One region of the Rahnella sp. RcJ3 genome, then DNA from elsewhere that is predicted to be linked to it. Evidence: riboswitches for the same ligand, from Rfam matches in the RefSeq annotation. Region 1 holds a riboswitch; each other region holds the start of a gene.

Region 1 (7,726 bases):
CTGGCGTGTCGTTGTCTGCCGCCTAATCCGCTTTGACGGGCGATAATCCCGGCCTGAACGGCCAGCCTGAATGCCGTTGCCATAGCAACCGGATCACCTGCGACAGCAATCGCCGTATTGACCAGCACGGCATCGGCCCCCATTTCCAGCGCTTCAGCGGCCTGGCTTGGTGCACCAATGCCAGCATCAACAACGACCGGAATGCGAGCCTGCTCGATGATGATTTGCAGAAAATCACGGGTTTGCAGCCCCTGATTGGAACCGATCGGCGCACCCAGCGGCATGACGGCGGCGCAGCCCGCTTCTTCCAGACGTTTACACAGCACCGGATCTGCGCTGCAATACGGCAAAACAACAAATCCCTGTTTCACCAGAATCTCTGCGGCTTTCAATGTTTCAACGGCATCGGGCAGCAGATATTTTACGTCGGGATGAATTTCAAGTTTCACCCAGTTTGTGCCCAGTGCTTCTCTTGCCAGTTGTGCGGCAAATACTGCCTCTTCAGCTGTTTTAGCGCCCGATGTATTGGGCAGCAAACGGATGCCGAGCTGTTGCAGAGGAGACAGAATATCATCACCTCCGCGACGCAGATCGATGCGTTTCATCGCCATAGTCACCAGCTGAGAGCCAGATGCTTCAAGCGCCTGTTGCATCAACGCCGGACTGGCGAATTTTCCTGTTCCGGTAAAAAGGTGCGACGTGAATGTGGTATCAGCAATTTTTAACATGTCAGCCTCCGGCTATCGCCTGAAAGAGCAAGATCTCATCACCGTCTTCCAGTAAATGAGCTGGCCAGTTATCACGGGGGATAATGACCTGGTTAACCGCCAGTGCGCTGCCTGCAGGGTTTAACGCCAGCAAATTGAGCAGGTTTAGTAACGTGAGCGGTTGACTGAATTGGTGTGGTTCATCATTGACCAGAATGTTCACACGTGGCCTCCGCAGATGGCACAGGCAGATGAACGCGTGAGTTGCAGTGAACGCCAGTTTTGCGTTTTTCCATCGAACAGACGTAATTTGCCGCTCAGTACAGAAGGCATACCAGCCAGAATCTTCAGCGCTTCCAGTGCCTGCAATGTACCAATGGTACCGACCACCGGGCCGAGCACGCCGGATGTACGGCAGTTGCGCTGTACGGTTTCCTGATCCGGATATAAACAGGCGTAACAACCGTGAGCGTAAGGGGCTTCAATAACCAGAAGTTGTCCGCTGAATCCGACGGCGCTGCCGCTGATCAAGGTTTTACCGGCATCCACACAAACTTTATTAACTGCATGCCGGGTTTCCATGTTATCGCTGCAATCCAGAACGATATCGGCGTCCGATACGGCACGGGTCAATGCTTCTCCCGACAGACGTTCCGTGATGGCCACGGCTTCGCAAAGCGGATTCAGGCGCAGCAGTTCACGCTTTGCCAGAACGGCTTTGGGCTGATCGAGATCTGCCGTACGGTAGAGGATTTGCCGCTGAAGATTGGTGATATGCAATTGATCGTCATCGGCCAGAATCAGCTTACCTACGCCTGCTGCTGCCAGGTACAAGGCTGCGGGAGAGCCGAGGCCACCAAGGCCGACAATCAGTACTTTCGCCGCCTGTAATTTTTCCTGTGCCAGCGGACCGAATTCCTCCAGCATCAACTGGCGGCTGTAGCGCATAAAAGCCGCATCGTTAAGCATCTTGCGGCACCTTGCTGGCGCATAAGGCCAGCAGTTGTGCCGTCGCTGCACGCCAGTCCGCCGCCTGAGTAATGGCACTGACGACGGCTATACTGCCGACGCCGCAGTCGAGAACCGACGCCGCGCGGTCGATGCTGATCCCACCAATGGCCACCGTCGGAAAGCTGCCATCGAGCTTCTTAACATGTCGGGTGAGTTCTGCCAGCCCTTGCGGCGCCGAAGGCATATCTTTGGTCTGCGTCGGGAAGATATGGCCGAGGGCGATGTACGAAGGATTCACCGCGACAGCGCGTGCCATTTCAGCATCGTCATGCGTGGAAACGCCCAGCCGTAAGCCGGCCTGACGGATAGCCTCAAGATCGGCAGTATCCAGATCTTCCTGACCCAAATGCACCCCATACGCCTGATGCTTGACCGCCAGACGCCAGTAATCGTTGATGAATAACCGGGCCTGATATTTTTTACCGAGCGCGATGGCATCAATAATTGCTGGCTCGGCTTGCTCATCAGGCAAATCTTTCACACGCAGTTGCAGTGTTTTAACGCCCGCGTCCAGCAGACGGGCAATCCATTCCACGGTATCAACGACCGGATATAAACCGAGGTGGAATGGAACGGCAGGAAAGGATTGAGAGGACGGATTCATTTGCTGCTCTCCGAACTGAGGTTATCGGCCGGGTGATAAAGCTCACCGCCGCGCGAACGGAATTCGGCAGACATCTGCGCCATACCGGATTCAACGAGTTCTATTGGCTGGGCTTTGGCTTCAAGCGCAGCGGCGTAATCGCGAACTTCCTGAGTGATTTTCATCGAGCAGAATTTCGGGCCACACATCGAGCAGAAGTGTGCAACTTTGCCGGATTCCTGCGGCAGCGTTTCATCGTGGTAGGCGCGTGCCGTTGCCGGATCGAGAGCCAGATTAAACTGATCTTCCCAGCGGAATTCGAAACGCGCTTTTGACATGGCGTTATCGCGGATTTGGGCACCCGGATGGCCTTTGGCTAAATCGGCAGCGTGTGCTGCGATTTTGTAGGTAATCAAACCCTGCTTAACGTCTTCTTTGTTCGGCAGGCCCAGATGCTCTTTCGGCGTGACATAACAGAGCATGGCGCAGCCAAACCAGCCAATCATCGCGGCGCCAATACCGGACGTAAAGTGATCGTAACCCGGCGCGATATCGGTAGTCAGCGGACCAAGGGTATAGAACGGGGCTTCGTGACAATGCTCGAGTTCTTCGGTCATGTTGCGGCGGATCATCTGCATCGGCACATGTCCCGGACCTTCGATCATCACCTGAACATCGTATTCCCAGGCAATTTTGGTCAGTTCGCCCAGCGTGCGTAATTCGGCGAATTGTGCTTCGTCATTGGCATCCTGAATCGAACCCGGACGCAGGCCGTCGCCCAATGAAAGCGAGACATCATAGGCGGCGCAGATTTCACAGATCTTGCGGAAATGCTCAAACAGGAAGCTTTCGCGATGATGTGACAGACACCATTTCGCCATGATCGAACCGCCGCGCGACACGATCCCGGTCAGGCGTTTGGCGGTCATCGGCACATAACGCAGCAACACACCGGCGTGAATGGTGAAGTAATCGACGCCTTGCTCGGCCTGTTCAAGCAATGTATCGCGGAATATTTCCCAGTTCAGATCTTCGGCCACACCGTTCACTTTTTCCAGGGCCTGATAAATCGGCACGGTGCCGATCGGTACCGGACTGTTACGCAGGATCCATTCACGGGTTTCATGTATATAACGTCCGGTGGAGAGATCCATTACGGTGTCCGCGCCCCAGCGTGTCGACCACACCAGTTTCTCCACTTCTTCTTCGATGGAAGATGTCACCGCCGAGTTGCCGATATTAGCGTTCACTTTCACCAGGAAATTACGCCCGATGATCATCGGCTCTGATTCAGGGTGGTTAATGTTGGCGGGAATAATCGCGCGCCCGGCTGCCACTTCCTGTCGCACAAACTCTGCAGTGATACTGGCGGGCAGATGCGCGCCAAAGCTTTCGCCGGGATGTTGCTGGCGCAGAACCTCGCCGCGGATCCGTTCACGCCCCATATTTTCGCGAATGGCGATAAATTCCATCTCAGGTGTGATGATGCCTTTGCGGGCGTAATGCAGTTGCGTGACATTTTTACCCGCAATGGCTTTGCGCGGGCGCGGCAGGTGTTCGAAGCGGAGGTGGTCCAGCCCGTCATCCGCCAGCCGCTGCTGAGTAAAACCGGAACTGACCTGTGAAAGTTCCTGCGTGTCCGCACGCTCGTTTATCCAGCGGGCGCGTAATTTTCCCAGACCGGTATGCACGTCGATAACTGCCGCCGGATCACCGTAAGGTCCGGCGGTGTCGTAAACAGGAATTGCTTCGTTTTCTTCGAACTGCGGATTGTCTTTGCCGCCGCCGACCAGCGTCGGGCTGAGCTGGATTTCACGCATCGGCACGCGGATATCTTCGCGGTCAGCTTCAAGATAAATACGCCGGGAGTTGGGGAAAGCTTCGCCCTGCAAGCTGTCGATAAACGATTGTGCCTGCGCGCGTTGTTCACGGCGATTTGACGGTTTCTTTTCAGAAATAACGGGTTTTTGGGTACTCGACATAGCAAATTCCTCGCAAAAAAACGTGATGGAAAATTGCTTGTCAGGAGGTTTACGGCAGGAGTAAAAATGGGCGGTGCAGCACGGGCGGCCTTATGCAGGCAGATGCCTGATTGCGCTGAACGCATAACATTACTCTTGTTCCCTTCGCGGGTACTAACCCGATCAGGTTCCGCGGATCCCGAATTAACGGTCTCAGCCTGGCGTAATTCTCAACAGAAAATTATGCGCTAGGCACTCCGACAAGAAGCCTCAATATAGGAGGCGTTTTTTTAAACTACAAGTAAAACCATAACCCTGAGCAGGGTTTTATTGTGGCAACGTGTTAAGCCGGTCTGGCGAGATCAGGTTCATTTTCCGAAGGTGGCACACTCTCCGGGGCTGGCTCAAAAGCCATGATAATTAATTGATCTTCCAGTTGAAAACGGGCATCTAATGCCTCACCGATATCCGATAATGCATAGTGAAACGCGAAAGCATTGTCATCGTCAATATCAGTTTCTGTGTAACTGTCATGGAAAGCCATGATAGCTTCAGTATTCAGCTCCAGAGCAGGGTAGATTTTTGCCGCCTGTACTTTTTTCGGGCTGCCTGCGCCATCGACTTCTTCAATGATGCGTGGATAGAGATGAAAATGCCCGGCAGAAAGATAGTCGACCAGATGATGGCAAAAACTGTCCAGCGCCTTTTCATTCAAAGGTGTATGTTTTTCTTTATTGGGTTTCAGACCGACGAAAGTGCAGTACGAAACCAGCAGTTCTTTGCGTGCGTGCAGCCATTGATCCACTAACTCATTACTGCCACCAACGCGTTGGGTCAGTCTTTCCAGACGATTTAGCATGGTTGACTCCGTGAGCGACAAAAAAAGTAACCAAAAGTTACTAATATGTAAATATCTTACTCAGATTGTCAGTCCCGACGAGGTTATGCAACAACAATTATGGAATTACAGATTACTGAGCAACACAACGGTTGGTGGATCATCAGCCAGGAAGGCAAGCTATGGCTGCCTGAGGGTGAACTGCCGTTTGGCAGCGCCGCACAATTTTCTCTGACCGGTAAAACAGCGCGGCAGATCGGCGAATGGCAGGGCGAACCTGTCTGGCTGGTTCGTCAGACGATGCCAAACCATATGGTTTCCGCCCGTCAGTTGCTGGATCAGGATCGCGGATTATTCCAGTTGGTCGGGCGTGGTGTGCAGTTGTCAGAATTTTACCGTTCTCACAAGTTTTGTGGTTACTGCGGACATGAAATGCACGTCAGCAAAACCGAGTGGGCTGCACTCTGCGGGCACTGTCGCGAACGCTATTATCCGCAGATTGCGCCCTGCATCATTGTGGCTATCCGTAAGGGGGATGAGATTTTGCTTGCGCAGCATGTCCGCCATCGTAATGGTATTCACACGGTTCTGGCGGGTTTCGTGGAAGTCGGAGAAACGCTGGAAGAAACTGTGGCACGTGAAGTGATGGAAGAAAGTAACATCCGGGTGAAAAATGTCCGTTACATCAGTTCCCAGCCCTGGCCGTTCCCCAATTCGCTGATGATGGCATTTATGGCGGATTACGACAGTGGCGACATACAACATGACCCGAAAGAGTTGCTTAACGCGAATTGGTATCGCTTTGATGCATTGCCGCAGTTGCCACCGCCCGGGACGATTGCGCGCCGCCTGATTGAAGACACCGTTGCCCTTTGTCGTGCCGAACACGAAGAGTAGAGGCGATTTTACGTGATAGAATGCTGTCAGATGATTGTCGGGCGGCCCGAATACTGAAGGAAAGAGCAAGAATGAATGAGTTGAAAAACGACCGCTACCTGCGTGCTTTGTTACGTCAGCCAGTGGACATTACACCGGTCTGGATGATGCGTCAGGCTGGTCGTTATTTGCCGGAGTACAAAGCAACCCGCGCTGAAGCCGGTGATTTTATGTCGCTGTGCAAGAATGCCGAGCTGGCCTGTGAAGTGACTTTGCAGCCGCTTCGTCGCTATCCGCTGGATGCGGCGATCCTGTTCTCTGACATCCTGACCATTCCTGATGCGATGGGGCTGGGGCTCTATTTTGAAGCCGGTGAAGGCCCGCGTTTTTCTTCACCACTGACGAATCGTGCCGATGTCGAAAAACTGCCGGTTCCGGATCCTGAAATGGAACTCGGGTATGTCATGAATGCCGTGCGTACCATCCGTAAAAACCTGCAAGGTGAAGTGCCGCTTATCGGTTTCTCCGGCAGCCCGTGGACGCTGGCGACGTATATGGTAGAAGGGGGCAGCAGTAAAGCCTTCACCAAAATCAAAAAGATGATGTACGCCGATCCGGCGACTATGCATCTGTTACTCGATAAAGTGGCAGACAGCGTCATTCTTTACCTTAATGCACAGATCAAAGCTGGCGCCCAGTCTGTGATGATTTTTGACACCTGGGGCGGCGTGTTGACTCCTCGCGATTACCGCGAATTCTCCCTGAACTATATGCACAAAATTGTTGATGGTCTGATCCGTGAAAACGAAGGACGTCGTGTGCCGGTGACTCTGTTTACCAAAGGCGGTGGTCAGTGGCTGGAAGCGATGGCCGCAACGGGGTGCGACGCGCTGGGTCTGGACTGGACCACCGATATTGCCGATGCACGCCGTCGTGTGGGTGACAAAGTCGCGATTCAGGGCAACATGGATCCTTCAATGTTGTATGCCTCGCCAGTGCGTATAGAACAGGAAGTGGAGACCATTCTGGCCGGTTTCGGCAAAGGCAATGGTCATGTGTTCAATCTGGGCCACGGCATTCATCAGGATGTCCCGCCGGAAAATGCGGGTGCCTTTGTGGAAGCGGTGCATAGCCTGTCCCGGCAATATCACGAGTGAAATCCCGGTATGATCGATACCCGTGCTTTACGTGAAGAACAACGGATCCTCGCAGATCAGATCGAACTGCAGGATCCGCCAGGATTTACCACTCCCGCGTTGATCGCGGGAGTGGATGTCGGTTTCGAACAGGGCGGTGAGGTGACACGTGCGGCGGTGGCTGTTTTGCGCTACCCAACGCTGGAACTGGTGGAATATCAGATTGCCCGCATTCCCACTGTTATGCCATACATTCCCGGTTTCCTTTCCTTCCGCGAACTTCCCGCACTGCTGCAAGCCTGGCAGCAACTCTCATTGCAGCCTGATTTGGTTTTTGTCGACGGGCAAGGGATCGCGCATCCGCGCCGTCTCGGCGTTGCCAGTCACTTTGGTCTGATGATCGACGTGCCGACGATTGGTGTGGCGAAAAGTCGTCTATGCGGTCAGTTCCTGCCATTAGGCGATGAACTACACAGCCGCCAGGCGCTGTACGAAGGGGATGAACAGATTGGCTGGGTGTGGCGCAGCAAGCTACGCTGTAATCCATTATTCATCTCACCCGGTAATCGTATCAGCATGGATTCATCGTTTTATTGGGTCGAACAGTGCATAAG
Region 2 (7,726 bases), on a different contig from region 1:
TCCTGGCTGCGGTAGGAACCAATCTGCTGATACAGATAAAACGGCAGGGTGCGGAAATTCTCGTTGCCGAACAAGGCAATCACACCGAAATCCCCCAGCGAAAGTACACAGGCGAAAGCCAGTGCCTGTGCAATCGGGCGTTTCAGTGCGCTGAGTTCAACCCGGCGCAGCCGCTGCCAGCCATGCATATCCAGCGAAAGACACAGCAGCGTGTAGCGTTCTGCCACGTCGCGCATCGGGTTATCCAGCACTTTTAATGCATAAGGTACGGCCATCAGCGCATTCGTGAGGATCACCAGCGGCCACGGCGATTGTGGTAAACCGGTGGTATCGCCGAGCAACAGGAAGAAACCGGTCGCCAGCACAATACCCGGCATCGCGAGGATCAGCATGCCGCTCAGATCCATCGCCTGCGCCCAGCTATTTCTCTTGCGTAACCGCAGTTCGCGGCTGCTCCACAGCAGCATCATGGTCAGCAGCACACACAATAATCCGCTGCCGAGCGCGATACGCACGGATGTCCATAATGCCTGCCAGAGCGCGGGTTGTTGCAAAACACCGACCGCTGCCCGGTTTATGCCATCGGTAATGACGGCGAGTAACGGCGGCAGGATCAGCAACAACGCCAGGCCAATCAGTACGGCATCGGCGATGCGCCGCAACCAGGAATCGTCAGGATTACGCCAGCGCTGAGAATGCGTTTGGCCCACCGGCAACGCCTGACTGAGTTTCTGACTGAGCAACACCAGCGCCAGGCAACAAAACAGCTGGATCAGGGCCAGCGTGGCGGCGCGGCTTAAATCGTAGTCGTAACTTAGCGCCTGATAAATGGCGAGTTCAATGGTCGTCGCCTGCGGACCGCCACCCAGTGAAAGCACCGTGGCGAAGCTGGCGAAACACAGCATAAAGATTAAGGCGGCGGCGGGGAATATCTGCCGGCGAATGGCAGGCCATTCCACAAAGCGGAATTGCTGCCAGATATTCATGCCGAGTTGTGCGGCGAGCTGGCGCTGCTCAACGGCGATATTTTCCAGTGCCTGCACTAAGAGCCGCGCTGCCAGCGGCAGATTGAAAAAGACGTGCGCCAGCAAAATGCCCTGTAAACCATACGGCGAGAAACGGTAATCCATGCCCAGCCAGCCGCAAATTTGCGCCAGCCAGCCCTGTCTTCCGTAGACACTGAGAATGCCAAACACCGCCACCAAAACCGGCAAGACCAGCGTCATCGCACATAAACGTAATAACAGCTGACGGCCGGGGAAACGGCGGCGGAACAAGGTGCGTGCCAGCAAAATTGCGGGCAGCACCGAGCAAAGCGCTGAAAGCAGCGCCTGCCAGAAAGTAAAGCAGATCACATGCCAGAGATAAGGATCGTGCCAGAGCGATGCGCCGCTTATCTGTGGCGCATGACGCCACAGAGAGCCTAAGGCCAGTACTGCCACCAGCAACATAGCCAGTGACGCGATGACGCCCGGCAACAGCCAGCGAGGGATCAATGGCTGACGGCGTTCTGCCATGCCTGGATCCATTGTGAACGATGAGTAGCGACATCCTGTGCGCTGTATTGCAGAGATTTGGCCGGAATCGTCAGTTGTTTAAAAGCGTCAGGCAGCGGGGTATTCACCACCGGATACATCCAGTTGCCGGTCGGGATCACTTTCTGGAAATCTTCCGTGGTGACGAACTTCATGAACTGTTCAGCAAGTTTCGGTTGCTTGCTGTTTGCCAGCTGGCCCGCCACTTCGACCTGCATGTAATGCCCTTCGGTAAAATCGGCTGCGGCGTAGTTATCTTTCTTCTCTTCGACAATATGGTATGCCGGAGAGGTGGTGTAGCTCAGCACCAGGTCGCTTTCACCTTTGAGGAATAAACCGTAAGCCTCGCTCCAGCCTTTAGTGACGGTGACAGTTTTCTTCGCCAGTTTTTCCCACGCTTGCGGCGCTTTATCGCCGTAGACTTTTTGCATCCACAGCATCAGGCCCAGACCCGGTGTACTGGTGCGTGGATCCTCATAAATCACTTTCCATTTCTGGTCGCTGTTGATCAGCTCATCGAGGCTTTTTGGCGGATTCTTCAGTTTATTTTTGTCGTAGACGAAGGCGAAATAACCGTAATCGTAAGGCACGAAAGTGCTGTCATTCCAGCCGCCTGGCACCGTCAGTCTGGCGTTGGTTTTCGGTGCTTTGGCGAATAAACCGGTTTGTTCAGCGGCCTGCAACAGGTTGTTATCCAGCCCCAGCACGATGTCGGCTTTGCTGTTTTTACCTTCCATCCGCAGACGGTTGAGCAAAGACACGCCATCTTCCAGCGCCACGTATTTCAGTTCGCAGCCGCATTGGGCTTCAAAGGCTTTTTTAATGGCGGGACCGGGGCCCCAGTCAGCAGAGAAAGAATCGTAGGTATAAACCGTCAAAACAGGTTTTGACGCAAATGCAGGTGCAGAAAGTAACAGCAGGCAGGACAGTAATTTTTTCAACTTTGCGCTCCAAAAAAATGAAAGGGCAAAGGATTTTGAGTAAGCATCGCGCAGTCTCAAATCCCTCCGCCGGGATTAACCGGATCAGGTTCGACGGGTTTCAAATCTCAGCCAAACTTGCTCACGGCGTTTACATCGCAGCTTTAACAAGTCGGGCACCCCGTTGAGAACGGATGTCATTCTAGAGATTAACGGCGCGATGCGATAGTCCGATTAACTGTCCGGTGGGGCAAACCAGGCGGATTTAAAGTCGAACCAGCCGAGGGTGTTCATACGCACACCGCGCATACTGCGTTGCCCCTGTAGCACCAGCCAGTGATGGAACAGGGGATGGATCTGATGGCTGACCGTCTGTTTCTGGCTCCATTTCGCCATCGATAAATTCCCGGCGTGCCACAGGGCGGCATCGTCGTTCATCTCTTCGCTAAAGCAATGCTTTGCCAGCGGCAATTCGTAGAAATGCGCGAACAGTGAAAACTCCAGCGGCAGGGTGAAGTTGGCACTGCCGAGCCACAGATCACTTTTGGCATCGCCGCGGTGCCAGACTGCGTAATCCACTATCTGAATAATCAGTTCGATACCTTCTTCCGCCAGCAACGGGCGCAGGGCGTTGCAGATCGCCTGATGTTCGGAATGCTCGCCGTAAAATGTCAGCGTTACCTGCGTCAGGTTTTGCGGTTTGGGCGGACGTGGCCGGGGCGCTTTGTGATGCCAGCGTGGCAGCAGGCCATACGCCGGAGACCAGTAGCGCTGGTAAATCGGTTCGGCATTATTCAGTAAGGCGATGGGATTGAGTAAATCGCACAACCACTGGCGTGTTTCTTCTGATTGTCCGACCGGCGAACGCTGGTCAAATAACAGGAAATAGCAGCCTTCTTCAAGGCGACTTTCCAGCTCGCTTTTGCCTGATTCATCGGCCTGAAGCTGTACGCCGGAATGCACCAGCTCTTCACTCAGTTCCGGTAATACCCAGATATTCACCTCGTCGATCAGTGCCCGGAAGCCAAAATAATCGTCAAAGGCGCGGATGCGCAGCTGTGTTTTCAGATTACGCACCACGGCGTAAGGGCCGGTGCCGACCGGATGGCGGGCAAAATCAGGCAGTGACTGCCATTCCTGCGGCAGGATCATCGCGTGGATATTGCCAAATAACCACGGCAGCCAGCGGTCGGGTTCATTCAGGTGGATATCTATGACATTTGCCGTGGGCGTCGTGACTGATTTCAGGTTGCTGAACAGCGGATGCGTTTTCAGGCGAATAAACGTGGCGATAATATCTGCCATCTCGAGTTCGCGACCATGATGAAAATGAATGGCGGGGCGCAGATAAAACCGCCAGTGCAGCGGCGAAACTTCCTGCCAGTGATGAGCTAAATCGCCTTCTGCTTCCCCATTTTCCTCATTTATGCGTGTCAGGCCGCTAAAGATTTGTCTGGCAATGTGGGTTTCTGAACGGCGCAACATGGTGCCGGGCAGCAGATTCATCAGCGGGCGATAATACAGTACGCGCAGAATATGTTTGCCCTGACGGAAGCTGCGCCCGAGCTGGGACAGCAGCATCTGACGCACCAGGGTTTTGTCGCCGACCAGTTGTACCAGCTGATCAATGCTGTCCTGTTCCAGCAGCTCTTCAGCGCGCTGTTGCTGGAGTGCCAGCCCGGTATACAAAAATTTCAGCGTGGATCGTTTGCCGCGTCCGGCCTCTGCATCCCACGTCAGCCAGCCCTGTCCCTGCATGGTGCTGAGCAACGAGCGCATGTGTCTGCGTGAACAGTTCAGGACTTCTGACAGTGCCTGTAATGTCGTTTCAGTTTCTTCACCGTGACAGCTTTGCCATAAGCGGATGAACTGTTGTTGCAAACGGGATGAGGACATAAAAGAGGAACTCCGTGGCCGATCTTCATCAATTTATCTTTCCTCATATTACGCCGATACTGTTTCTCAACGAAAGCCTGTTGTGAACAACCGGAGATCATCATGAAACGCAGTCTGAACGCCCGTTTCTATCAGCGTTATTTTGAAGCCATCAAAAAAAACGCCTCTAAAAATCATGCAGACTGGCTGTCCTGGGTTCCGGTGCAGTACCGTCTGGATATTCTGTCCCGTCTCACGCAGTGGGATATGGAAACGATGGACGACGAGCAATACCGCCGGCGACTGTGACTTCAGGTCTGACTAAATTCGATTTTCTGAGTAATGGTGTATTGTCACCAGCCAGTGAGGAAACTCACTGGTTTTTTTATGCTCATTTTCCAGAACCGACTGAAACTTCGCTACACTGTCTGTCTTGCTTTATCTGCATTCATTTCTCAGGGACGACGTCATGTCAAAACCTCGTTTTAATCGTATTTATGTCACCTTTCTGGTGGTCTCCTTGCTGTGCGGCGTGGCGGGTGCATTACAGGCGCCGACGCTGAGTCTGTTTCTGACCAATGAAGTGAAAGTCCGGCCATTGTGGGTCGGCTTCTTTTATACCGTTAACGCCATCGCGGGGATCGCGATCAGCTTTCTGCTGGCTAACCGTTCCGATAACAAAGGCGACCGGCGGAAATTGCTGATGTTCTGCTGCCTGATGGCGATCGGCAACAGTCTGGTCTTTGCCTTCAGCCGCGATTATCTGGTGCTGATCACTGTCGGTGTGTTGCTGGCAGCGATAGGTAACGCGTCGATGCCCCAGCTCTTTGCACTGGCGCGGGAACATGCGGATCGCTCCGCCAGTGAAGTGGTGATGTTCAGCTCGATGATGCGTGCGATGCTCTCGCTGGCCTGGGTGCTTGGCCCGCCGCTGTCGTTCATGGTGGCGTTGAACTACGGCTTTACGCCAATGTACCTGAGTGCGGCAGCGGTGTTTGTCGGCAGCATACTGATGATCCTGTTTTTCCTGCCCTCAGTACCACGCCTTGAACTGCCAGTGGACGAAAAAGTAGTGCATGCCAGCGCCTGGCGTAACAAAGATGTTCGTCTGCTGTTCTTTTCTTCTTTGCTGATGTGGACCTGCAATATCATGTATGTCATTGATATGCCGCTGTACATCACCAGCGATTTGGGCCTGCCGGAAGGGCTGGCAGGCTTGCTGATGGGGACGGCGGCCGGGCTGGAAATTCCTGCCATGTTGCTGGCCGGGTATCTGGTGAAACGTACCGGCAAACGCAAGCTGATGCTGTATGCCGTGGCGAGTGGTGTGATTTTCTATGCCGGACTGGTGGCGTTTCAGTTCAAGGCGGCGCTGATGATCCTGCAACTGTTCAATGCGATTTTCATCGGCATCGTGGCGGGGATCGGCATGCTGTATTTTCAGGATCTGATGCCGGGAAGGGCAGGTTCAGCGACTACGCTATTCACCAACAGCATTTCCACCGGTGTGATTTGCGCGGGGTTGCTGCAGGGCTTTATCGTGGAAAACTTCGGCCATTATCCGGTCTACTGGGCAGCAACTGTGCTGGCGGTGGTGGCGCTCGGGCTGATGTATAAAGTCAAAGATGTTTAAATGACGTAAGGTTAATGAGCGATTTATTCGCTCTTTAACCTATTCAACTGAATAATATATTCCGTTTTTTGCTTGTTCCGGCAACGTCTTAATAATTTTGAAATATCTGTTTTTATCCTGCAAAGATTAATGTTTTAAGTACTTCGCATCCTCTTTACCTGTATGGCTAATGAAAAGTATTTTCTATAATATCGTCTTTCTTAAAATTCTAATGCAGGGTATTAAATATGATTCCAGTTGTACTTATCAGGAAAACATATAATTCATTTATTGATGAGAAAAAATCTGAGGGCTGCTGTATTGGGTTATGCCTGACGTGGCTGGGCGATATATTAAAAGAAAGGCCGGTACAACAAAGGGGGGGCTGGTTTTCCGGCTGGCTTTCCGGTTGGTTCTCCACGCCACTGACACCTGACAAGAAAGCCTTAATCCCCTCTGATACTGCGAAGCTGAGGCTATTGCTTGAACGTTCATACCGGCGGCACGAGAGCTATCTGAGGAGCTGCAAGGAGAGTCAGCAGGATCCGAAACGTCAGACAGGACGCCATCAGGTCTTTGTTAATTATAAAAATTTCCGTCAGGCAGAAAAGGAAAGAATAACTGGCGTTCCCGGTTTACAGTATCGTCTGATAACACGTAATGATTTCATGTTATTTAACGGGGTAAACAGTTTTGGTCAGGCTCACCCTCTCACCGGAGCGATCATTGCTTTCCGGTTTTCTGAGGTACCGGGTGAGGTTGGCTATCATGCCGTTGCGGCGTTTCGCTACAGTGCTTCGGAATGTTTTTTTCTCGATCCCAATTTAGGATTATTTAAAACATCCTCTTCTTATCCTATGTTAGATATTACTAAATATATTAAAAAAGTATATAGAGAGGCTGTTCCATTAATGGAGTTTATAGTTTCTAAGAAAAGCTAATTAAATGGTGGCCGATATTTGTGCATTCGCCGTTGTTGAGTAAAAATATTAGAAGTGTTTTGAATATGATTAATGTTATTTCCATCGAAAAAAATTATGGTTCAGTCGATTTTTTATCAGGCAAGTACCAGGATCCCATCGCTGTAAGTGAAATAATCGTGACAAAGAAACTGAAGACAGGATGACTATGCAGGGGTAACTTTGCAGAGGCTTTCGGGGATGCCTGAAGGCTGATGAAGAAAGCGGGGCTGGGCCCGCCTTCTTCATCGTTTACAGATAATGATCATTGCATAAACGCAGGCTGATTCTTCTCGTAGCCGGAGATATTTTCTTCGTGCTGCAAGGTCAGACCGATGCTGTCCAGACCGTTGATCATGCAGTGACGACGGAAGCTGTCGATGACAAACGGATAGCTTTTATCGCCCGCTTTAACAGTCTGCGCTTCCAGATCCACTTCGAACTGAATGCCTTCGTTAGCTTTCACCAGCTCAAACAGTTCATCCACTTCGGCGTCGCTCAGCGTGATTGGCAGCAACTGGTTGTTGAATGAGTTACCGTAAAAGATATCGGCAAAGCTTGGCGCGATCACAGCATGGAAACCGTAATCGGTCAGTGCCCATGGCGCATGTTCGCGGGAAGAACCGCAGCCAAAGTTTTCGCGTGCCAGCAAAATGCTCGCGCCTTTGTAGCGCGGTTTGTTCAGCACGAAATCAGGATTTGGCACCTGACCGGCATCGTCCAGAAAACGCCAGTCATTAAACAGATGCTGGCCAAAACCGGTACGGGTGACTTTCTGTAAAAACTGTTTTGGAATGATGGCATCGGTATCGACGTTAGCTGCAT
Region 3 (7,726 bases), on a different contig from region 1:
ACGGTGTGCAGTTCCACCCGGAAGTGACGCATACCCGTCAGGGCCTGCGTATGCTCGAACGTTTCATCATGGATATCTGCGAGTGCGAAGCCCTGTGGACGCCGGCAAAAATCATTGAAGATGCCGTTGAACGTCTGCGTGTGCAGATTGGCGACGATCATGTGATCCTCGGCCTGTCCGGTGGCGTTGACTCTTCCGTGACCGCCATGTTGCTGCACCGCGCCATTGGCGACCGTCTGACTTGCGTATTCGTCGATAACGGTCTGCTGCGTCTTAACGAAGCAGATCAGGTGCTGGAAATGTTCGGTGACCGTTTCGGTCTGAACATCGTTCATGTCGCTGCGGAAGAGCGCTTCCTGTCTGCGCTGGCAGGCGTTGATGAACCTGAGGCCAAACGTAAAATCATCGGCCGCGTCTTTGTTGAAGTGTTCGATGAAGAAGCCTGCAAGCAGGATGAAGTGAAATGGCTGGCGCAGGGCACCATCTACCCTGACGTGATTGAATCCGCAGCCTCGGCCACCGGTAAAGCGCACGTGATCAAATCGCATCACAACGTGGGCGGTTTGCCGAAAGAAATGAAACTGGGTCTGGTTGAGCCGCTGAAAGAACTGTTCAAAGACGAAGTACGTAAAATCGGTCTGGAACTCGGCCTGCCGTATGACATGCTTTACCGTCACCCGTTCCCGGGCCCGGGTCTGGGCGTTCGCGTGCTGGGCGAAGTGAAGAAAGAGTACTGCGACCTGCTGCGTCGCGCCGATGCTATCTTCATCGAAGAACTGCATAAAGCCGACCTGTATAACAAGGTCAGCCAGGCCTTCACCGTCTTCCTGCCAGTCCGCTCCGTTGGTGTGATGGGCGATGGACGTAAATACGACTGGGTCGTTTCCCTGCGTGCAGTAGAAACCATCGATTTCATGACCGCGCACTGGGCACACCTGCCGTACGATTTCCTTGGCCGCTGCTCCAATCGCATCATCAACGAAGTCGACGGTATCTCCCGCGTTGTCTATGATATCTCGGGCAAACCACCGGCAACGATTGAGTGGGAATGATTTCGCGTCTGGCAACAGCCTGCACGTTAAAGCAATAAACACCTCTAAGCCCGCGTAACTGCGGGCTTTTTGATATCTGTCAGATATCAGACGGCTGTTTCAACCTTATCATGTGATTCTTTCCTGAGTTTATTCAACTGTACCTGTACTATCTTTAACCGGTGGTGCAAAACGATGCAGTGCTAATGGACGACGGATATCTATCGTAAAGGTAGTCGTACTCACTCTTATATTCAGGCCTTATAGTTTCTCTATGGAATCGAATCCTCACGCGCCGTTGGCCAGTTTTATTGATCTCATGATGGATGCTGTTTTTGCGGTTGATGCCCATGCCAATATCGTTTTTGCGAGTGCATCATGCGAACGTATCTTTGGCTATACGCCGAAAGAAATGATCGGCAAAAACATGTTTGACATGATGCTGCCTGAAGATCGGGAAATAACCCGAAACTCGGTGGTGGGGATCATGTCTGGCAATCCTCAGTTTCATTTTGAGAACCGTTACATTCATAAGAATGGACAAGTAGTCAACATCATGTGGACGGCACGCTGGTCACCGGCTGATCAATTGCGCATTGGGGTTGCCCGAGATATTACCGAACGCAAACGATCCGAATTGTTGCAGTCTGCGCTTTATTCTATTTCTGAAGCTGCACATACCGCCGAAGATTTACTCAAGTTATTCCAGCGCATTCATGAGATCGTCGGCACGCTGCTGCCCGTCGATAATTTCTCGGTGACGCTCTACGATGATGAAACCGGTAAACTTAGCTTCCCTTATCATGTGGATCAGTTTCTGCCGAGGCCAGACCCCTTTACCCTGATCCCAGGTACGTTCTACGCAGAGATTATTCATACCGGTCTGCCGCTGCTGCTCACACCTGAAACGATGGTTGCCCGCATGGAAGAATTGCGGGTCTCTTTTGGCATGAATCCATTCTGCTGGCTGGGTGTTCCGCTCAAGTCGCATAAGGGCACGATTGGCGTGCTTATGGTCAAAAGCTACCCAGGGGGTGTGTGCTACAACGAACAGGATCAGGAGTTGCTGCAGTTCGTTTCGACTCAAATTGCGACTGTCATTGAGCGTCAGCAAATGCAGGCTCGGCTGCAGTATATGGCGCAGTATGATCCACTGACCGACCTCCCGAACCGGGGTTTTTTACATGACCGCCTGAAAGTCGCGCTCTCAACAGCACGTCGGGAGCAAGGTCAGTTGTCGCTGTTGTACATTGATCTCGACAAATTTAAACAGGTTAACGATACGCTTGGCCATGGTATTGGGGATTTACTGCTGCAGGGGGCCGCTGCGCGCCTGAAGTTGTGTGTGCGCGAATCGGACACCGTCGCTCGTGTCGGCGGCGATGAGTTTGTGGTTTTGCTTCAGGGGGTTTCCTTACCCGCGTCTGCTCGGGTAGCAGAAAAAATCCGTGACGCTTTCAATCCTCCTTTTACCCTGGAAGGCCACAGTTTGACCATCACGCCCAGTATCGGAATCGCACTCTATCCGGAGCATGGTAACGATGAACGTCAGCTTCTCGAATATGCCGACAACGCCATGTATTTAGCCAAAAACGGCAAAGCGCATTGAGAAAATAGCGATCAAATGGGAATAAGTTTTAGAGACATCTGCTATTTAAAATCCACAAAACGCCAGTGTGATTAAATTATCCACTGGCATTTTTTATGCCTGAAATTCTCTCAGATCGTTATTTCAAATGCGCCGCAAACCCATTTTTCTCCGGCGCAATTTCCGGTTTCAATATCAGTGACGGAATAGCGTAATCGCCGCCATTCTGCTGGCGGAATGAAATGGGTGTCGCGCTTTCTAATGTATCCAGCCGGTGAGACATCTCCGCGCAAATTTGCGCATAGCGGGTTTCATCCATGCGTCCGGTGCGGTAGAACACCAGCGGCGGCAGTACGCTGAAGCCCGGATAGTGCAGGATGCCGTGATGGATCGGGAACAGCAGCTCGTCGATAGGGCCATTAATCCCACGCGCACTGTAATGCGGTTCCCAGCCACCGGTCGTGACCATCAGCATGGCGCGTTTACCGGCCATTTTGCCTTCTCCGTAACGGTCGCCCCAGTGCGTGTCGGAATGTTCACCGACGCCGTAAGCAAATCCGTAGGCATAAACGCGTTCCACCCAGCCTTTCATAATCGCGGGCATTGAAAACCACCATAGCGGGAACTGAAATATCACGGTATCAGCCCACTGTAATTTTTCCTGTTCGGCGGCAATGTCATGGCTTTGCGTGCCATTCTGGTAAGCGCGCTGTGAATCCTGCGAAGGTTGAAAAGGCCCTGGTGAAGGCTCGGTGTTATCTCCGGCATCCAGCGCGGCTTTCCATTGCATGGCATACAAATCCGATATCTGCACATTGTGCCCGGCGGCCTGCAAATGACTGACCGCAAAATCTTTCAGCGAGCCGTTCAGTGATTGTGATTCAGGGTGGGCATAGACGATCAATACATTCATGACGAATTCTCCGCTAAGTGGTAAACGCAGAGTAGGTTGTTGTCAGGTATAGTTGAAATGAATTGATCATATAGCAGGTATAGCGATGAGTAATTTCGGCCGTTTGGATCTCAATTTGTTGCTGACGCTGGATGTCCTGCTCGCCGAGCAAAACGTCACGCGTACGGCGCAACGCCGTAATCTTTCACAACCTTCAGTCAGCGTTCAGCTCGCGAAGTTGCGGGAATTTTTTGATGACCCTTTGCTGCTGCCGGGACCACGGGGGATGCGGCCGACCGCGCGTGCTGATGAATTACGTGAGCCGCTGCGACGGGCACTGGCCGCGCTGGAGCAGGCCGTGTCTGCGGGTGAAGTGTTTGACCCCTCGACGGCAAAGAATACCTGGAATCTGGGGGCGGCAGATTATGGCGAATCGACCATTGTGCTGCCCGCGTTACGGGCATTACGTAGAGCCGCACCTTCTGCACGGCTGGCTATTTTTGAAACGTCACCTGCGCGGATTATCCGCAAAATGGAGCAGGGTACGCTGGATCTCGCATTCCATACCGGCGAGGCGGTGATGAATGGCCTGCACAGCCGATTATTGTTTGCTGAACGTTATGTTTTGGTGAGCAGAAAAAGACATCCGCAGGTTAAAGGCGAGATATCGCGTTCAGCGTTTTGCGCACTGGAACATGTGATCGTTTCACCTGATGGTGGGGGTTTCTATGGCAATACCGACATCGCGCTGGCGGCCACTGGATTATCGCGCCGCGTCGTCATGTCAGTGCCGCATTTCCTGTTTGTCGTTCAGGTGCTGATGACCACTGATCTGGTGGCGATGTTGCCGGAACGTCTGGTACGTGGAAATCCTGCTTTGCAGGTTACTACACCGCCGCTGGATGTTTCGGGGTTCGAGATGTACATGGTCTGGCACGAGCGCGCTCATCGTGATCCTGCACATCAGTGGCTGCGTGAGTTTATCGCTGATTCAGTCTGAAAAAAGGCAGCCTTACGACTGCCTGTGTCTGACGGTGCGGAAAACCGGAACTTATTCGTTGAACAGCTTGGTATCATTCGCCAGGCTATCTACCACAACTTTTAAATCGTTGGCGGTAACTTTCTGTTTATCATTAGAAACTTGTTTACCGAATCCTTTACGCACGACTTTGATCACCGGTTTGCCAGTACTGGCGTCGATCAGCTCACCTTCGAAATACACTTCAGTGTCACGCGTGCGGTGGCCTGTCGCGGTTTGAGTTCCGGCAATAACCAGCGCGACCGGGACGACTTCATAGAACTGCAAACCTTCTGCCGACGTGTTCACACCGGTGATCGCACCTTTGAAAATCAATGTGCGCGGCCCTGCGTGATCTGTCAGTGGCAGGCGCTCTGCCAGTGCAGGTTTCATGCGGCTGTTGGCGTAATCCAGCACCCCCTGCAAGGTGGCTTTGTCGATCTGCGCCGTAGGCTGCGGTTCCGGGTAGAATTTAATCGGTTCGTATTTGATGTAAGAATAATTTTCTTTCTTAAACGAAGGATCGATCCAGCGCAGAACCGGATTTCCCCCAGCCGTTTTCACTTCCTTAAGGCCGGAATAATCGCCTAAAAAACCTGAGTATTTTTCCGTCTTGGTAATGTGGCTGGTACAACCGGCCAGGAACAGTGCGCCAGTCACTGCGGCGATCTGCATCAGTTTTATTGTTTTCATTCGTACCCTCGAAATATTTTAAGGAAGACCAAGTATGTATAGCACCGCTGCGGAATTTAACCTCTTAACGACAAAGAAAAATTGATATTCATCAGGATCGTGAAAATACGGTTCTGTGAGGTAATCATTTCTTCCTTAATTATTTTTTTGATGAATGAAACAAATAGTATTCACCTTTTGGACTGTCCCCCGTAGAGATGATGTTCCAGCCTTTTGACAGATAAAAAGCGACTGATTTTTTACTCTTTACTAAACATTTCAACGACCCCTGACGGGTAAACGTTTCTTCCGCAGCCTGAAGCAATGCTGAACCTGCGCCGGTTCCCTGATATTGCGGATCAACAAACAGGTTATGCAGGAAATTTTCCTGAGTGAAAATTGAGGCGAATCCCAGTAAATGTCCGTCACGTTCTGCCACCAGAATCGTCTCGCCGATCACTGCGCGGTCAAAATCTTCCAGCTGAAAATCGTCTTCCAGCCATGTCCAGGTATGCTTGCGTGAGGCCAGATACAACGTGCGTAAAAACGGGCGGTCTGCTTCTTCATAAGGACGGACAATAAGTGATGAGGACAAGTAAAACTCCTGAGGAAATTTTTCATCAACGTGTGTTGTTCATGTCTGTTTCCTGATACTGCCAGTGAAGCGGAGTGAGTTCAATTACGTTGGCTGATCGGTTTTTTTAACGCATTTCCTGATTGATCTTCTGACCTCCGCCGCCAATAATGTTCCCTTGACTCGGGGTGCCCGCTGCAAAGCAGGGCTGAGATTTTACCCGTATTACCTGATCTGGATTATGCCAGCGTAGGGAAGTCAGGTATCTCTCCTGATACCGCCTTCCTGAGTGCCGGTGGGGAGATTTATGAATACCCGACCTACCTTCTTGCCCGGCGCCTTAGCCGCCACTTCTCTGAAACGACTCCGCCTTTCAGCGCCGCTGGTTCACTGCCTGACCAACGACGTGGTGCAATCTTTTACCGCCAATGTCCTGCTGGCGCTGGGTGCATCTCCGGCGATGGTGGTTGATCCCGCCGAAGCGGCGCAATTTGGCGCCATTGCCGATGCCTTATTGGTGAACGTCGGCACGCTGACACATCCCCATGCCGATGCGATGCGGGCGGCTATTCACGCAGCCACTCAGGCCGGAAAGCCCTGGGTGCTGGATCCGGTTGCTGTCGGCGGTCTGAGCTGGCGTACAGAATTCTGTCGTGAAATCATCACACTTAAACCTGCCGCAATCCGCGGTAATGCCTCGGAAATCCTGGCTCTCAGCGGCCTCAGTGCGTCCGGGCGCGGCGTGGACAGCGGTGATGATTCCCTTTCTGCCTTACCTGCCGCACAGCAACTGGCGCGGGAGACCGGCGCGGTAGTGGCTGTGACGGGTGAAACCGATTACGTCACCGACGGGATGCGCAGTTGGGCGGTGGCTGGCGGACATCCGATGATGACCCGCGTGGTGGGTACCGGATGCGCATTATCTGCGGTGGTGGCGGCCTTTGTGGCTTTGCCGGGTGATCGCCTGGATAACGTGGCCGCCGCCTGCCGGGTGATGTCCTGTGCCGGCGAGCGCGCCTGTGCGGTCGTGAAGGGGCCGGGCAGTTTCACGCCTGAATACCTCGATAATCTGTATTTAATGGGCGAGGAATGGCTGAATGGCGAGGAAATACAATGAAACGTATTAATGCACTGACGATTGCAGGCACAGATCCGAGTGGCGGGGCGGGGATCCAGGCGGATTTGAAAACCTTCTCGGCGCTGGGTGCGTACGGCACCAGTGTGATCACCGCGCTGGTGGCGCAGAACACCCGTGGTGTGCAGTCGGTCTATAACATTGAGCCCGGTTTCGTTTCAGCGCAGCTCGATTCCGTACTGAGCGATGTGCGGATCGACAGTGCGAAAATCGGCATGCTGGCGAACAGTCAGATTGTGGAGGCGGTTGCGGAGCGACTCAGACATTATCAGCCGCCGTTTGTGGTGCTGGATACCGTGATGCTGGCGAAAAGTGGCGATCCGTTACTGCTGCCGGAGGCCGTGGATGCCGTGCGTCGTTTGCTGATCCCGCAGGCTTCCATTATTACGCCAAATCTGCCCGAAGCGGCGGCGTTACTGGACTGTGCGGTGGCGGCGAATGAAACCGAAATGCGTGAGCAGGGAGAAGCCTTACTGGCGATGGGATGTGGTGCCGTGCTGATGAAAGGGGGACATCTGAGTGATGAGGAAAGCCCTGACTGGTTGTTTGTGACCGGTTCCCGCGAGCGGTTTACTGCGCCGCGTGTGAATACCCGACATACCCATGGCACCGGTTGCACGCTGTCGGCCGCGCTGGCCGCGTTACGTCCGCGTCATCACAACTGGGCCGATACGGTACGCGAAGCCAAAGCCTATTTACAGCAGGCGCTGATGCAGGCCGACTCACTGGAAGTCGGCCACGGTATCGGGCCTGTGCATCATTTCCACCGCTGGTGGTAACCGCGGATTATGCCTGGTGCTGGGTTTCGCTCAGCGC

Evidence for each region. A riboswitch is a leader RNA that binds a small molecule or an ion and turns the genes downstream of it on or off. The one in region 1 is predicted to bind thiamine pyrophosphate.
Region 2: it holds a riboswitch for thiamine pyrophosphate, as region 1 does, so the genes downstream of both, thiB (thiamine ABC transporter substrate binding subunit) here and thiC (phosphomethylpyrimidine synthase ThiC) in region 1, are expected to answer to the same signal.
Region 3: it holds a riboswitch for thiamine pyrophosphate, as region 1 does, so the genes downstream of both, thiM (hydroxyethylthiazole kinase) here and thiC (phosphomethylpyrimidine synthase ThiC) in region 1, are expected to answer to the same signal.

Annotation. Positions count from the first base shown of each region.
Region 1 covers NZ_QSNX01000035.1:5,458-13,183, reverse strand. The annotation lists gene DXU84_RS24225 (thiazole synthase) at 1-728, opposite strand, end outside; gene thiS (sulfur carrier protein ThiS) at 730-930, opposite strand; gene DXU84_RS24215 (HesA/MoeB/ThiF family protein) at 927-1,676, opposite strand; gene thiE (thiamine phosphate synthase) at 1,669-2,322, opposite strand; gene thiC (phosphomethylpyrimidine synthase ThiC) at 2,319-4,283, opposite strand; TPP riboswitch at 4,406-4,532, opposite strand; gene DXU84_RS24200 (Rsd/AlgQ family anti-sigma factor) at 4,606-5,121, opposite strand; gene nudC (NAD(+) diphosphatase) at 5,221-5,997, shown strand; gene hemE (uroporphyrinogen decarboxylase) at 6,069-7,133, shown strand; gene nfi (deoxyribonuclease V) at 7,143-7,726, shown strand, end outside.
Region 2 covers NZ_QSNX01000006.1:253,560-261,285, reverse strand. The annotation lists gene thiP (thiamine/thiamine pyrophosphate ABC transporter permease ThiP) at 1-1,517, opposite strand, end outside; gene thiB (thiamine ABC transporter substrate binding subunit) at 1,493-2,476, opposite strand; TPP riboswitch at 2,520-2,649, opposite strand; gene sgrR (HTH-type transcriptional regulator SgrR) at 2,690-4,351, opposite strand; gene sgrT (glucose uptake inhibitor SgrT) at 4,454-4,639, shown strand; gene DXU84_RS10580 (MFS transporter) at 4,800-5,963, shown strand; gene DXU84_RS10575 (hypothetical protein) at 6,191-6,883, shown strand; gene leuD (3-isopropylmalate dehydratase small subunit) at 7,167-7,726, opposite strand, start outside.
Region 3 covers NZ_QSNX01000002.1:168,102-175,827, forward strand. The annotation lists gene guaA (glutamine-hydrolyzing GMP synthase) at 1-1,052, shown strand, start outside; gene DXU84_RS03405 (bifunctional diguanylate cyclase/phosphodiesterase) at 1,306-2,640, shown strand; gene DXU84_RS03410 (NAD(P)H-dependent oxidoreductase) at 2,759-3,532, opposite strand; gene DXU84_RS03415 (LysR family transcriptional regulator) at 3,618-4,511, shown strand; gene DXU84_RS03420 (DUF3313 domain-containing protein) at 4,563-5,222, opposite strand; gene DXU84_RS03425 (GNAT family N-acetyltransferase) at 5,362-5,796, opposite strand; TPP riboswitch at 5,950-6,048, shown strand; gene thiM (hydroxyethylthiazole kinase) at 6,083-6,892, shown strand; gene thiD (bifunctional hydroxymethylpyrimidine kinase/phosphomethylpyrimidine kinase) at 6,889-7,689, shown strand; gene DXU84_RS03440 (hypothetical protein) at 7,697-7,726, opposite strand, start outside.